Regions from separate parts of the Saccharopolyspora antiqui genome, predicted to be linked through region 2. Evidence: riboswitches for the same ligand, from Rfam matches in the RefSeq annotation. Region 2 holds a riboswitch; the other holds the start of a gene.
What was found. A riboswitch is a leader RNA that binds a small molecule or an ion and turns the genes downstream of it on or off. The one in region 2 is predicted to bind cobalamin.
Positions count from the first base shown of each region.

Region 1 (7,542 bases), on a different contig from region 2:
CGATCAGGGTCGCGACCAGCAGCAACGCCGCTGGCCCGAACCACAGCGCGGCTGCCTGCCACCAACCGGTCGGGGCGGTGCCGGTTACCCCGAGCGCGATGTCGGCAGCGCGGGCGCAGCCGACGCCGAGCCACCACAGCAGCAACAGATCGCAGCACATGCCCAGCAGTCGGCGGTGGGCGGTGACCGGGCGCGGTTCGGCGGCGGGGCGTCCGCTGGCCCCGGTGGGCAGCCGCCGCAGGAGCGGCGCGAGCAGGCCACCGAGCAGCGCGCCGGTGGTGTTCGCGATGACGTCGTCGACGTCGAAAACCCGGTAGGGGCACGGGTAGACGAACCAAGCCCCGGTGAGCTGGGTCAGCTCGATGAGCACCGAGGCCGCCGCGCCGAGCACCGCCGCGGTCGGCAGGCCGCGCCGGGCGAGCGCGCCCAGCGGCACGAAGAGCGCGATGTTGCAGGCGAACTGCCCCAACATCGCGGAGCTGCCGGTCAACCCGGCGAACGGGCGCCACTGCGGTGCGAAGCACGTCGCGGCGGATGGCAACGGAAGGAAGACGTAGCAGCACAGGCCGATCGCGTAGAGCAGGACGGCGAAGCGCAGCGCCGCGATGCCCACGCGGAACTCGCCGTGCCGCCGGTGCTCACCGGCCACGAACGGCGCGAACAGCAGCGCGGCCACGGCAGTTGCCACCAGCGCGGCCAACGATCCCGGTAGCACGCTCATCTCGATCTCCTGATCGCCTGCGAAATCTCCCTGCCTTTAAAGAGGCGCGAGGGTGCGATTCGGATACATCTCGATCGGGCGATCTTGGCGCGCGAAAAAGCCGTGCCCGCCCCGGAAGACCGGGACTGGCACGGCTTTTAGAAACTGGCAGCGCCCAACGGGCGAGTTGGCATCCGCCCTCGTCAGCGCTGGTAGGTGGGCGTGATGACGGCCCGAGCGACGGTGTGGAAGGCCAGGTTGAAGCTGACCACCGCCGGGCTGACGCTGTCGTCCACGCCGAGCTTCTCGGTGTCCACGGCGTGGACCACGAAGAAGTAGCGGTGCGTGCGGTCGCCGGGCGGCGGGGCGGCACCGCCGAAGGCGCGCTCACCGAAGTCGTTGGCCACGTGGAAGGATCCGGCCGGGATGCCCCGCCCGTCCCGGTTACCCGCATCGTTGGGCAGCTCGGTGACATCGGCGGGCACGTCGACCAGGATCCAGTGCCAGAATCCGCCCGGGATCGGCGCGTCGGGGTCGAAGCAGGTCACCACGAAGCTCTTGGTGGTCGCCGGGAAGTCCGACCAGCGCAGCTGGGGGGACTGGTTCTGGCCGTCGGCGCCCATGCCGTCGAAGGCGTGGGCCTGGGCCATCGGCTGCCCGTCGGTCACGTCGTCGGAGGTGACGGTGAACGCCGGAACCGCGGGCAGCAGCGAGTACGGATCCGGATCGATCGGGCGCTCCAAGCTCATGCGAGCATCCTCCATCTTCTGGGCTGTGCGTGATCACCGGATGCTCAGCCTAGTGCCTGTCCTTTAACTCGTTTTGCGTTGCGGTGCGGGTGGCGGAACCTCAGACGACGTCTGAGAACCCGCGGCGGTGCCGGTTGCGATAGTGGGCTAAGTGGCTACGCCGCTTCAAAAACAAGATCAAAGACAGGCTCTGAGGTCGACCGACCGCCACCCGCGCGGGCGCACGGCGGATCCGCCACGTGTCCAACGCCGCACAACATGTTGCATATTGTGCAATGGAGATGTGTATTTCGCAGCGACGAGTCGTTAAGCTGTCCCCCGACGGTGCGGCGCGTGATCGAGGAGGCGAACGTGGCGGAGCCCAGCAGCGGCCCCGGTGAGGTGTTGTGCCTGGGGGAGACGATGTCGCTGGTTTCCCCGGCCGCCCCGGTGTCCCTCGAACAGGCCCCGACGTTCACCCTCTCCGCCGGTGGTGCCGAGTCCAATGTGGCCATTCACCTGGCCGCGCTCGGGCACCGGGTCGGCTGGGCCAGCCGGGTTGGCGACGATCCGCTCGGCCGCCGCATGGTGGCGGCCATCGCTGCCGCCGGAGTGGACACCGGCCTGGTGGAGGTGCGCTCCGACGCGCCGACCGGCGTGTACTTCAAGGATCCCGGCCCGCAGGGCACCAGGGTCTACTACTACCGAGCGGGCTCCGCAGCGTCCACAATGGACGAATATTTCCTCGCGGACGAACTGCTCGACGCGCCGCGACTGCTGCACCTCAGCGGCATCACCGCCGCGCTGTCCGACGGCTGCGACCGGCTCGTCCAGCGGGTGCTGACCCGCGAACGCCGCGCCCGGATCACCTTCGACGTCAACTACCGCCCAGCGCTGTGGTCGGTCGAGCGGGCCGGGCCGCGGCTGCGGGAACTCGCCCAGCTCGCCGATGTCGTGTTCGTCGGACTTGACGAGGCGACCACCCTCTGGGGCGTCGAAACCGCTGCGGACGTGCGGAAACTGCTGGATGAGCCGAGTACCGTCGTGGTCAAGGACGGCGCCGATGCCGCCTACGCCCTGGGGGATGACACGGTGGTCGTGCCAGCCCCGAAGGTCGACGTCGTTGAGCCGGTGGGCGCCGGGGACGCCTTCGCCGCCGGATACCTCTCCGGTGTGCTGCGCGGCGAGGACGGCGTCCGGTGCCTGCGGCTCGGGCACATCCTGGCCGCGCAGAGCCTGCTCAGCACCGAAGACCACGTGGCGCCGCCGGATCGTGGCGCGATAGACGAGTGGCTCGGCTACGACGAGCAGCAGTGGGGCACCTTGAGCTTCGGCAGGAGTGAGTGAACGTGGGTTTCTTCGACAAGCTCTTCACCGGCCCGGTCATGGCGATCCTGCGCGGGATGGACCCGCAGCGGACCGTCGAACTGGCCGAGCGGGCGTGGGATCTGGGCATCGAGGCGGTCGAGGTACCGATCGAAACCCAGCGGGCCGAGTCGTCGCTGCGCGCGGCGGTGCTGGCGGGCGCGAAGCGCGATCGACCGGTGGGCGCCGGGACGATCGTGACCACCGAGCAGCTGCACACCGCCAAGGAACTCGGCGCGGCGTTCACCGTGGCGCCGGGCCTGGACCCCGAGGTCGCTCGGCTGAGCGCGGAACTCGACCTGCCGCACCTGCCCGGCGTGGCCACCCCGAGCGAGATCCAGCACGCCCACCGCCTCGGACTGTCCTGGATCAAGGCGTTTCCGGCTGCGGAGCTGGGCGCCGGGTGGTTCCGGGCGATGCTCGGCCCGTTCCCGGGCCTGCGCATGGTGGCCACCGGTGGGATGAACTCGCACAACGCACCGGAATTCCTCGCGGCCGGGGCGGCCGTGGTCGCGGTCGGTTCGGCGTTGGAGGATGCCGACCAGCTGCCCGCCTTGGCGAAGTTGGTCGACAACAGCTGATCGGAGACGGAGTAGACGTGAAGGTCCACATCGGTCCGGACGCCCCGCCGGAGCTTTCGGCGGCGGTCGTCGCGGCGGGTGCCGAGCTCGGCTCGGCCGCGGAGTCCACCGCGCTGATCTGGTACGGCGGCAAGCCCGACCGGTTCGCCGAATTCGACCACTCAGGCCTGGAGTGGGTGCAGCTTCCCTCGGCCGGTATCGAATCCTGGGTGGCCGCCGGTGCGCTGCGCGACGGCATCACCTTCACCTCCGCGGCGGGCACCTACGCCCAGACCGTCGCCGAACACACCCTCGGCCTGATGCTGGCCGGAGCGCGACGGCTGAACGTGATGGCCCGGGCCGATCGCTGGGCGCGTCCGGCGGGCATGCGCGGTCTGTTCGGCGCGACGGTCGGCATCATCGGTGCGGGCGGCATCGGTCGGGCGCTGATCGAGTTGTTGCGGCCCTTCGAGGTTCGGGTGCTCGCGGTGAACAGGTCCGGCAAACCGGTCGACGGGGCGGCCTGGACCTGGGGATCCGACGACGTCGCCGGGGTGGGCCAACTGCTGGCCGAGTCGGACTTCGTCGTGCTGGCCGCGCCGGCGACCGCTGAGACGGCGAAGCTGATCGATGCCGATGCGCTGGCCCGGATGCGCGCCGACGCGTGGTTGGTCAACATCGCGCGCGGATCGCTGGTCGACACCGACGCGCTGGTGGCGGCGTTGGACGCGGAGCGCATCGGTGGCGCGGCGTTGGACGTGACGGACCCGGAACCGCTGCCGGACGGACATCCGCTCTTCCAGCATCCGCGGGCGATCATCTCGCCGCACTCCGCGAACCCGCAGTCGCTGCTGATCCCGGCCCTGGCCCGGCGGGTCGAGGACAACGTTCGCCGGAGGCTGGCGGGCGAGCCGTTGCTCGGCGTGGTCGACCGCGCAGCGGGCTACTGACGCACCCGGGTGGTGCGGGGGTCGGGCGATTTCGCGCGAAACCGCCACCCTCTCTCCACGGGAACTGCCGATTTCCCGTGAAATCGCCCGTTTCCTCGGCACCGGCGCGCAGCCGGTCACGGCCAAGTCCCGAACCTGGCAGGGTGCTTTGCCGGATTTCGGGGCTGCGGTGTTGGGCAGGGCTGCTGTCGCAGCTCGCCGAGATGGTTCGGCGGTGTCCGGGTCGGCGGTGCTTGAGCCGTTAGGATGAGGTCCAGCCAGACGGCGGTGTCGCGGAGGAACCCGGTGCGAATCCGGGGCGGTCGCGCCACTGTGACCGGGGAGCAGCCCCCACTAGCCACTGCCCGGACCGCGATGGCGGCTCGGGCGGGAAGGCGGAGACCTGCGGTGATCCGGGAGCCAGGACACTCCTGCCGCCGTGACCCCACCGGGGCGCGCACCCCGAGAGAGGACGACCGTGAGCGAGCCTGCCCGCGAAACGACTCCCCGCGAAATTGGCCCCGGTGAAATTGGGCCCGGTGAAATTGGGCCCGGTGAAATTGGGCGAGTCCTGCTGCTGTCCACTGCGGACACCGATCTGCTGGCTGCCAAAGCCGCTGCCGCCGACTACCGGGTCGCGAACCCCGCCCGCGTCGCCGCCGAAGAGGTCCCGGCACTGCTCACCGACGTGGACGTGGTGGTGGTCCGCCTGCTGGGTGGCCGTCGGGCCTGGTCGGAAGGCCTCGACGCGGTGCTGGCCACCGGTGTCCCCACAGTCGCGCTCGGTGGCGAGGCCACCCCGGACGCCGAGCTGATGGCACTGTCCACTGTGCCCACCGGGGTCACCGCGCAGGCGCTCGCCTACCTCGTCGAAGGCGGCCCGGAGAACCTCGCCCAGCTGGCCCGGTTCCTCTCCGACACGGTGCTGCTGACCGGGGAGGGCTTCGCCGCACCGGAGAAGATGCCCGAGTTCGGTCGCCACAGCGACCGGCCGCACGATCCGTCCCGGCCCACGGTGGGCATCGTCTTCTACCGCGCCCACGCCCTGGCGGGCAACACCGCGTTCGTGGATTCCCTGGCCGACCAGGTGGAAGACGCCGGTGCCAACGCGGTGGCGGTGTTCTGCGGTTCGCTGCGCGGGCTGACCGATGCGGCCGGGCTGCGCGAGCTGCTCAGCGGCTGCGATGCCCTGGTGGCGACCGTGCTGGCCGCCGGTGGAACCGTGGCGGCGGAGGCGAGTGCGGGTGGCGACGAGGATTCCTGGGACGCCGGTGCGCTGGCCGAACTCGACATCCCCGTCCTGCAGGGCCTGTGCCTGACCACCAGTCGGGCGGTGTGGGCGGAAAGCGACGCGGCGCTGTCGCCGATGGACGCGGCGATGCAGGTCGCGGTGCCGGAGTTCGACGGTCGGCTGATCAGCGTGCCGTTCTCCTTCAAGGAAAGCGGCCCGGACGGCATCCCGGTCTACGTCGCCGATCCGGAGCGGGCGCGGCGCGTCGCGGGCACCGCGGTGTCGCTGGCCCGGCTGCGCCACGTCGACAACGCGGACAAGCGGCTCGGGGTGGTCCTCTCGTCCTACCCGACCAAGCATTCCCGCGTCGGCAACGCCGTCGGCCTGGACACTCCCGCGTCGGCCGTCGTGCTGCTGCGCGCGCTGGCCGCCGCGGGCTACGACCTGGACGGCCTGGACGTGTCCGGGTTGGACGGCGACAGGCTGATCCACCGGTTGATCGCCTCAGGTGGGCACGATGTCGAGTGGCTGACCGAGGACCAGATGTCCGAGGCGGCGATCCGGGTGCCCGCCACGCGCTACCGCGAGTGGTTCGACGCGTTGCCGGAGGCGTTGCGGGCGGCGATGACCGAACACTGGGGCGCCCCGCCCGGCAGCCTCTACGTCGACGACGAGGGTTCGATCTACGTCGCGGCGCTGCGCTTCGGCAACGTGGTGCTGATGATCCAGCCGCCGCGCGGCTTCGGGGAGAACCCGATCGCGATCTACCACGATCCGGACCTCCCGCCGTCGCACCAGTACCTGGCCGCCTACCGGTGGCTGGCCGAGGAGTTCGGCGCGCACGCGGTGATCCACCTGGGCAAGCACGGCACCCTGGAATGGCTGCCGGGCAAGGGCCTCGGCTTGGCGGCCGACTGCGCACCGGACGCGGTGCTGGGCGAGCTGCCGCTGATCTACCCGTTCATCGTCAACGATCCAGGCGAAGGCACCCAGGCCAAGCGCCGCGGGCACGCCGTCGTGGTCGACCACCTGATCCCGCCGATGGCCCGCGCGGACAGCTACGGCGACATCGCCAAGCTGGAGCAGCTGCTCGACGAGTACGCCATCGTCGCCGACCTGGATCCGGCCAAGAAACCCACGCTGCGCAACCAGATCTGGGAGCTGATCACCTCCGCCGACCTGCACCACGACCTGCACCAGGAGGACCAGCCCGACGCGGCGGCCTTCGACGACTTCGTGCTGCACGTCGACGGCTACCTGTGCGAGATCAAGGACGTGCAGATCCGCGACGGCCTGCACATCCTTGGCCGCGCGCCGCGCGATGGCGAACTGGTCAACGACGTGCTCGCGATCCTGCGCGCCCGGCAGGTCTTCGGCGGCACCGTCGGCGCGCTGCCCGGCCTGCGCTCCGCACTCGCCGTCCACTTCGGACTCGACGAGCAGGCGCTGCTGGCCGAGCCGGGCGCGAAGGTGGCCGTGCCGAGCGCGTTGACGCAGCTCGTCGAGGGCCCGGCCGCCTCCGCATCCGATGCGGTCGACCTGCTGGAAGCCTTGGCGCGCAAGCTGATCACCGCACTGGCCGAGACCGGGTGGCAGGCCGGGCAGGTCCGGGAAGTTGTCGCCGGGGTGCTCGGTGCGGCCGTGGACCCGGTGGCTCGGGTGCTGCGCTTCGCCTGCACCGAGGTCGTGCCCCGGCTGGCGCGGACCACCGAAGAGGTCGAGCACATCGTGCACGCGCTGGACGGAGGCTTCGTACCGGCCGGTCCGTCGGGATCGCCGACCCGCGGGCTGATCTCGGTGCTGCCCACCGGCCGCAACTTCTACTCGGTGGATCCGAAGGCCATCCCGTCCCGCAACGCCTTCGACGTCGGCGCGGCGCTGGCCGAGTCGCTGCTGGCGCGGCACCGCGCGGACACCGGGGAATACCCGAGGTCGGTCGGGCTGACCGTGTGGGGCACCTCCGCGATGCGCACCCAGGGCGACGACCTCGGCGAGATCCTGTGGCTGCTGGGCTGCCGCCCGGTGTGGG
Region 1 is NZ_JBQQBO010000012.1:168,721-176,262, reverse strand. It holds gene ACTWQN_RS20335 (VanZ family protein) at 1-721, opposite strand, end outside; gene ACTWQN_RS20330 (YbhB/YbcL family Raf kinase inhibitor-like protein) at 904-1,449, opposite strand; gene ACTWQN_RS20325 (sugar kinase) at 1,801-2,775, shown strand; gene ACTWQN_RS20320 (bifunctional 4-hydroxy-2-oxoglutarate aldolase/2-dehydro-3-deoxy-phosphogluconate aldolase) at 2,778-3,374, shown strand; gene ACTWQN_RS20315 (D-isomer specific 2-hydroxyacid dehydrogenase family protein) at 3,392-4,303, shown strand; cobalamin riboswitch at 4,580-4,712, shown strand; gene cobN (cobaltochelatase subunit CobN) at 4,812-7,542, shown strand, end outside.
Region 1: another riboswitch for cobalamin. It lies ahead of cobN (cobaltochelatase subunit CobN); the one in region 2 lies ahead of ACTWQN_RS36210 (ribonucleoside-diphosphate reductase subunit alpha).

Region 2 (7,542 bases):
CAAAACGAGTCCAAGGACAAATTCTGACATGGACGTTCTGCAGAACCTGTTGAGCGGTTTCGGCACTGCCCTGGTGTGGCAGAACCTGCTGCTCGCGCTGGTCGGGGTGACGATCGGCACGATGGTCGGGGTGCTGCCCGGTCTCGGCCCGGCCACCACGGTGGCGCTGCTGCTGCCGGTCACCTACGTCTTCGACCCGATCGGCGCTTTCGTGCTGTTCGCCGGGATCTACTACGGCGGCATGTACGGCGGATCGACCACCGCGATCCTGCTGAACATCCCCGGCGAAACGGCCTCGGTGCCGACTACTCTCGAAGGCCATCCGATGGCGTTGAAGGGACGCGGCGGCGCGGCGTTGGCGACCGCCGCGATCGGTTCGTTCGTGGCGGGCACGATCTCGACGGTCGGCATCACCTTCCTCGCGCCGTGGATGGCCGAGGTGGGCAAGCTGATCCAGCCCGCCGAATACTTCGCGATCATGGTCCTGGCGTTCGTCACGGTCACCTCGCTGGTCGGCGACTCGGTGGTGAAGGGCCTGGCCACGCTGTTCCTCGGCCTGTCCATCGGGTTGATCGGCATCGACAACCTCACCGGGCAGCCGCGCTACACCTTCGGCGTTGCCGAGCTCTACGACGGCATGGAGCTGGTGGCGCTGGCGGTCGGGCTGTTCGCGGTGGCCGAAGCGCTGTACTCGGCCAGCCGGATGCGCCACCACCCGACGCAGGCCATCCCGCGGACGGGCAAGGTGTGGATGACCGGGGACGAATGGCGGCGCTCGTGGAAGCCGTGGCTGCGCGGCACCGCCATCGGCCTGCCGATCGGTTCGCTGCCCGCCGGGGGCGCGGAGATCCCGACCTTCCTCAGCTACAACCTGGAACGCCGGTTGTCCAAGCACCGCGAGGAATTCGGGCACGGCGCGATCGAAGGCGTGGCCGGGCCGGAGGCGGCGAACAACGCCGCGTTCTCCGGAACCCTGGCACCGCTGCTGACGCTGGGCATTCCGACCTCGGCGACCGCCGGTGTGCTGCTGATCGCCTTCCAGATCTACAACCTGCAGCCCGGACCGCTGCTGTTCGACGAGGAACCGGCGCTGGTCTGGACGTTGATCGCCAGCCTCTACATCGGCAACGTGATGCTGCTGGCGCTGAACCTGCCGCTGGTCAAGGTGTGGGTCAAGCTGCTGGCCGTGCCGCAGTCGCTGCTGACCGCCGGAATCCTGGTGTTCGCCACCCTCGGCGTGTACGCGATCTCGCAGAACGTCGTCGACATGGCCTTCGCGTTCGCCTTCGGCGGGCTCGGTTTCCTGTTGCGCCGCAGCGGTTATCCGGTCGCGCCGATGGTCCTGGGCGCGGTGCTCGGGCCGCTGCTGGAGACCCAGTTCCGCCGGGCGATGTCGTTCGCCGAGGGCGACTGGACGGTGTTCCTGACCCGGCCGATCTCCGCAACGATCCTGGTGCTGGCCGCGGCACTGCTGGTGGTCCCGATCGTCCTGCGCCGCCGCCGGAAGATCGTCCTCATTGGACAGTAGCCGAACCCCGCGCCCGTACCCGGCGCGGTGAGCTCCACGCCTGATGCCGCGCCGAGCAACGCGGACCGGTGATCGAGGACGCCGTTGGCGTCCCCTTCCGGGCCTAGACCGTCGGCGGTCGACTCGCGAACAATCAACAACCACGGGTCACCGATCGGATACCGACGGTCGCGGGGGTGGGCATGCTCGGCCTGGTACTGACCGCAGCGGTCATCGCGGTGACCGTGGTGTGCCTGGCCCGCCTCGTCCTCCAACGCGGGCAGCGCGGGGACACCGCGCGCACCGACAGCAGCGTGGACGTCGCGCACGCCCTGATGGCCGTCGGCATGGCGGCGATGTTCCTACCCGACCTCATGCGCCTCCCAGCGGCGGTGTGGGCGGCGCTGTTCATCGCGAACGCGGCGTGGATGGGCGCCCTGGCGCTGCGCCGCCGACCAGCCGGGACCTACCTGCACCACGTGGTCAGCGGCCTGGCGATGGCGTACATGTTCGCCGCCGCCCGCTCGCACGAACCGAACCCGCACGTTTTGTCGCTGTCGACCGCGCACTCCTCCGGCCACGCCCACGGCGCTGTGGCGGTCGTCGAAGCGCAACCCGCTGGCTTCGCCTTTCCGCTGGTGGCATGGGTTCTGATGATCTACTGCGCGCTCAGCGCTGGCTTCGCCGGGACCAACCTGCTGCGTGCTCCGCCGACCTGCCACGACCGGCCCGCACCCCGGCTCACGGCGGTCACCGAACTGGTCCTGTCGCTGAGCATGGCCTACATGTTCCTGACCACGCTGTGACGGACCCGGAAACCTGCCCGTGCAGCGCTCGCCTTCTGCGGTGGGGCGGGCGAAATCGCCCGACGCCGCCCCGGGCACAAGGCACTCAGTCCATTCCGGACACCCGGAGGGTGATGTTCAGGCGACCGCCGGTCATGCCGATGTCCGGGCCGGTGCCGGGCAGGGTTCGCGGCACGCCGTGGTAGGCCAGCCGGGACGGGCCGCCGAAGACGAACAGGTCCCCCGAGCACAGCTGGAGATCCGTCCACGGCCGGTTGCGGTTCTCGGTGTTGCCGAACCGGAACACGCAGGTATCGCCCAGGCTCAGCGAAACCACCGGCTCGCGGCTGTGCTCGTCGCGATCCTGGTGCATGCCCATCCGCGCGGTCGCGTCGTAGAAGTTGACCAGCGCGACATCGGGCCGGTAGTCGGCGGCGTCCCGGCGGTAGGCGTCCGCCAGCGCCTGCCGACCGAGATCGCCCAGCCAGTCCGGGAACGGTGTGACCGGGGAACCGTCGCCGTCGGCGACCGTGCGCGAATACCGGTACGGGTACCAATGCCAGCCCAGGCACACGGTGCGCACCGACATCACACCCCCGCTGGGCAGCCGCGCGGACCGCATGCCCGCCGGGGAACCCGCCCACTCCCGGCAGGCCGTCACCAGTTCGCGCTGCCGGTCGAGGTCCAGCCAGTCGGGCAGGTGAACCGCACCCGGTGCGATCTCGGACCGGCCGCGCGGGATCAACGACTCCATGTCCGCACCTACCACGTCGAGATCAGCCACGCCGTTGGCCGCGCGGTGACAACCGTCTCAAAGCTGGTCTCCCTACTCCAATCAGGTTAGGCTTACCGAACTTTTGGAACCTCTCGGACAGGCAGGGAGCACCATGTTCCGTCCCCGTCGACTGCTCGCGGCGGTCACCGCCATGCTCGCGCTCGGCACCGTCGCCGCATGCGGCACGGCGGCCCCCGAGCAGCCCGCCGCGCCGCAGGGTGGCGAGCGAATCATCACGCACGCCAAGGGCCAGACCAAGATCACCGGCACCCCGCAGCGGGTGATCGTGCTCGACACCGGGGAACTCGACTCGGTGCTGGCGCTGGGGATCAAACCGATCGGAACCGTGCTGCCCGATGCCAACAAGTCGCTGCAACCGTACCTCGCGGAGAAGGCGGGCAACGTCGAGATCGTCGGCACCATCGGCTCGCCCAACCTGGAGAAGATCACCGCGCTGCAGCCCGACCTGATCCTGTCCAACAAGATGCGCGACGACCAGAACTACGAGGCGCTGAGCAAAATCGCCCCGACGGTGTTCGCCGACACCGTCGGCAAGAACTGGAAGCAGAACTTCCTGCTCGACGCCGACGCGCTGGGCAAGAAGACCGAAGCCCAGCAGATCCTGGACACCTACCAGCAGCGCGCCGCCGACATCGGCAAGCAGGTCGGCGACCCGGCCGCCCGCAAGATCAGCGTGCTGCGCTTCACCCCCGGCGACATCCGGCTCTACGACAAGGGTTCGTTCATCGGCACCATCCTGGCCGACGCGGGCCTGGGCCGCCCCGAGAACCAACTGCCCGACCAGACCTTCACCAAGATCAGCCGCGAGCAGATCTCCCAGGCCGACGGCGACATGCTGTTCTACTCCGCCTACGGCGACACCGCCAAGCAGCAGCTGACCGGCGTGGTCAACTCGGTGCAGTGGACGACGCTCGGCGCGGTGCGCGGCGGCAAGGCCATCGAGGTGCCCGACGACACCTGGTTCCTCGGCATCGGCCCGATGGCGGCCAACATGGTCCTCGACGACCTGCAGAAGTACCTCACCCAGCAGTGATCGGCACGAGCCCGTGGGTCGACCGGCTCACGGGCTCGTCGCCGCGCTGATCCGCAGATCCCCGGCGCTGCGCCCGACCAAGAACCCACCGCCCGGCTCGACGTCGATCATCGCCGACACCTCGGCACCCGCCTCGGCCGCCACGACGGCGAAGCCCGCCAACCGAAACGGCTCGTCGGCATACACCTGAACGACCTCGCGGCCCGCCCGCTCACCGGTGTTGCGCAGCTTCACCCGCACCGCATCGCCGTCGACGACGGCCTCGACGTACTCCCAAGCGGTGTAGCCCAGCCCGTGTCCGAAGTGGAATGCCGGGCGCACGCCGCGGTCCGCGTAGGCGCGATACCCGACCAGATCTCCCTCGGCGTAGTGCAATTCGCCGTCCACCGGTTGGACACCGGGCAGCGGGACCGGCACATCGGCCAGTTCGGCCGGGAAGGTGGTCGGCAGTCGGCCACCGGGCTCGATGCGACCGAGCAGCACGTCCGCCAGCGCATCGCCGTACTCCTGGCTGCCGAACCAGGTCCACAGCACCGCGGGCACCTCGCCAGCCCAGGGCATGATCACCGGCGACCCGGCGTTGACCACCACCACGGTGCGCGGATTCACCGCCGCGACCCTGCGGACCAGTTCGTTCTGGGTGCCCGGCAGGTCCAGCGAGGCGCGATCGCGGCCCTCGGTCTCGACCTCGTCGTTGGTGCCGACCACGACCACCGCGACATCGGCTTCGCGGGCGACCGCCAGCGCGGCGGCGAGTTCGCTGGCGTCGTCCCACTCCCGCGCGCGGTGCCCGATCCCGACGGCGACCAGCAGGTCGAGGCTGCGCGGGGTGAACTCCACCGTCAACGCCGCTCGGCCCGCCGCGTCCAGGTCCGATTCGACGAGCACGACGTTGAACCGCTGCTCGGGTGGTTCGATCAGGTCGCCCAACGGATCGGCGACACCGTCAGCGCTGACCGCAGCCACGTCCAGCACCGCGCGCCCGGACACCTCGACGCGGAAATGCCCGGTGCCGTTGACCCCGAACAGGTGCTCGCCGAGTTCGGCGGCGAGATTTCCCCGCAACCGCAACGATTTCGTCCCGCTGGGTAGCCCACCGAGCCACACCAGCCGCTCGGTGCCGCGCAACTCGCTGCTGAGGACCTGGCCCGCGCCGTCCAGGTACTCGACCCGGATGCCGGTCCCCTCGCCCGTCGGGTCGAAGATCTCCGTTCGCGCCAGCACGTCCAGCAGCCGCCGATGCCGCACCCCGCGCTGGTACACCACGTCCGCGTCGGGCAGCGTGGCCCGCAGACCCGCCAGCGGCGTCACCACGTGCGGCGGGCTGACGTGCGGCGAACCACCGCCCTGCACCGCCGGAATCGTGGCGCTCTCCCCGATCACCGCCACCTGCGCGCCGTCCCAACCCCACTCGCCCTTGAGGATGTCGTTCACCAGCACGGAATTCTCGGTCATGGTCTGTCCGTTGACCGAGTTGTAGGCGGCCATCAGCGCCCACGGCGACGCCTTCGCGATGATCCGCTCGAACGGCTTCAGGTAGACCTCGCGCAACGTCGGCTCGTCGATCACCGCGTCGTAGCTGAGCCGCTCCGTCTCGCTGTCGTTGGCGACGTAGTGCCCGGACTGTCGAGCGGGACACCGACACGCCGATATCTGCCCATGCTCACCAACCCCAGACACAACATGTAGTGTGTCGCTCGCTGGTGGTTCGCCGGAGGCATCCGGCGAGGCAAGAGGGAACCCGGTGCGAATCCGGGACTGCCCCGCAGCGGTGAACGGGAACGACCGTCGTGACCCGGCTGCCAGACGGCAGCGGGTACAGCACTGGGCGAGAGCCTGGGAAGCCACGACCAGTAGGCCGCCCGTGAGTCCGAAGACCTGCCACCGGTGCACGCGCGAGCGTGCTGTCCGGGACTTCGAGGGCGAGTCCGCGCGGACCACCAGCGGCGCTACCGCGGTGTCCTCGCGCGCCATCGCGGTTCGCCGAGCTCACGAGGGAGAGAGCCCGTGACCAAGACACTTGACGACTGGACCCGGGTGTCCACTGTGGTCCACCAGGCCTGCGCCGGACTGCCCGGCGTCTCGGCCGACGCCGTGCTCGACGAAGTGCGGCGCACCGGTTATGCCGGAATCAGCGACGACGAACTCTCGCTGGCGCAGATCATGGCGGCGCGCACCCTGATCGAGACCGAACCCAACTACTCGCAGGTCACCGCCCGGCTCCTGCTGCACCAGCTGCGCCGCGAAGCGCTGAACTTCCTGGGCGAACCGCGGGAAGCCGACCAGGACGAGATGCGGGAGCGCTACCCGCAGTACTTCGTCGACTACGTGCGGCGCGGCATCGAACTGGCGCGACTGGACCCCGAACTGGGCACCTTCGACCTGGCCCGACTCGGGCGCGCACTGCTGCCGGAACGCGACCTGACCTTCGGGTTCCTCGGCCTGCAGACCCTCTACGACCGCTACTTCCTGCACCACGACGGCACCCGGTTCGAGCTGCCGCAGGCGTTCTTCATGCGGGTCGCGATGGGGCTCGCGCTGCGCGAGGACGACCGCGAGGCCCGCGCCATCGAGTTCTACCAACTGCTGTCCTCGTTCGACTTCATGTGCTCGACGCCGACCCTGTTCAACGCGGGCACCACCCGACCGCAGCTGTCGTCCTGCTTCCTGACCACTGTGGACGACGATCTGTCCGGTATCTTCCATTCGATCAGCAACAACGCGCTGCTGTCGAAGTACTCCGGCGGGTTGGGCAACGACTGGACGCCGGTGCGCGGCATCGGCGCCCACATCAACGGCACCAACGGCAAGTCCCAGGGCGTGGTGCCGTTCCTGAAGATCGCCAACGACACCGCCGTCGCGGTCAACCAGGGCGGTCGCCGCAAGGGCGCGGTGTGCGCCTACCTGGAGACCTGGCACATCGACGTCGAGGAGTTCCTCGACCTGCGCAAGAACACCGGCGACGACCGCCGCCGCACCCACGACATGAACACCGCCAACTGGGTGCCCGACGAATTCCTGCGCCGCGTCGAAGCCGACGAGCAGTGGACGCTGTTCTCCCCGGACGAGACCCCGGACCTGCACGACCGCTACGGCCAGGATTTCGCCGAGCGCTACCGCGCCTACGAGCAGGCCGCCGATCGCGGCGAGATCCGGGTGTTCCGCCGGGTCCGCGCGGTGGAGCTGTGGCGGCGGATGCTGACCATGCTCTTCGAAACCGGCCACCCCTGGATCACCTTCAAGGACGCGTGCAACCTGCGGTCCCCGCAGCAGCACGTCGGCGTCGTGCACTCCTCCAACCTGTGCACCGAGATCACCCTGAACACCAGCACCGACGAGGTCGCCGTGTGCAACCTCGGATCCATCAACCTGGCCAGGCACATCACCCCCGACGGCATCGACGCCGAGCGGCTGCAACGCA
Region 2 is NZ_JBQQBO010000040.1:4,227-11,768, reverse strand. It holds gene ACTWQN_RS36235 (tripartite tricarboxylate transporter permease) at 29-1,528, shown strand; gene ACTWQN_RS36230 (DUF5134 domain-containing protein) at 1,711-2,313, shown strand; gene ACTWQN_RS36225 (alpha-ketoglutarate-dependent dioxygenase AlkB family protein) at 2,399-3,046, opposite strand; gene ACTWQN_RS36220 (ABC transporter substrate-binding protein) at 3,180-4,121, shown strand; gene ACTWQN_RS36215 (glycoside hydrolase family 3 C-terminal domain-containing protein) at 4,149-5,801, opposite strand; cobalamin riboswitch at 5,809-6,021, shown strand; gene ACTWQN_RS36210 (ribonucleoside-diphosphate reductase subunit alpha) at 6,129-7,542, shown strand, end outside.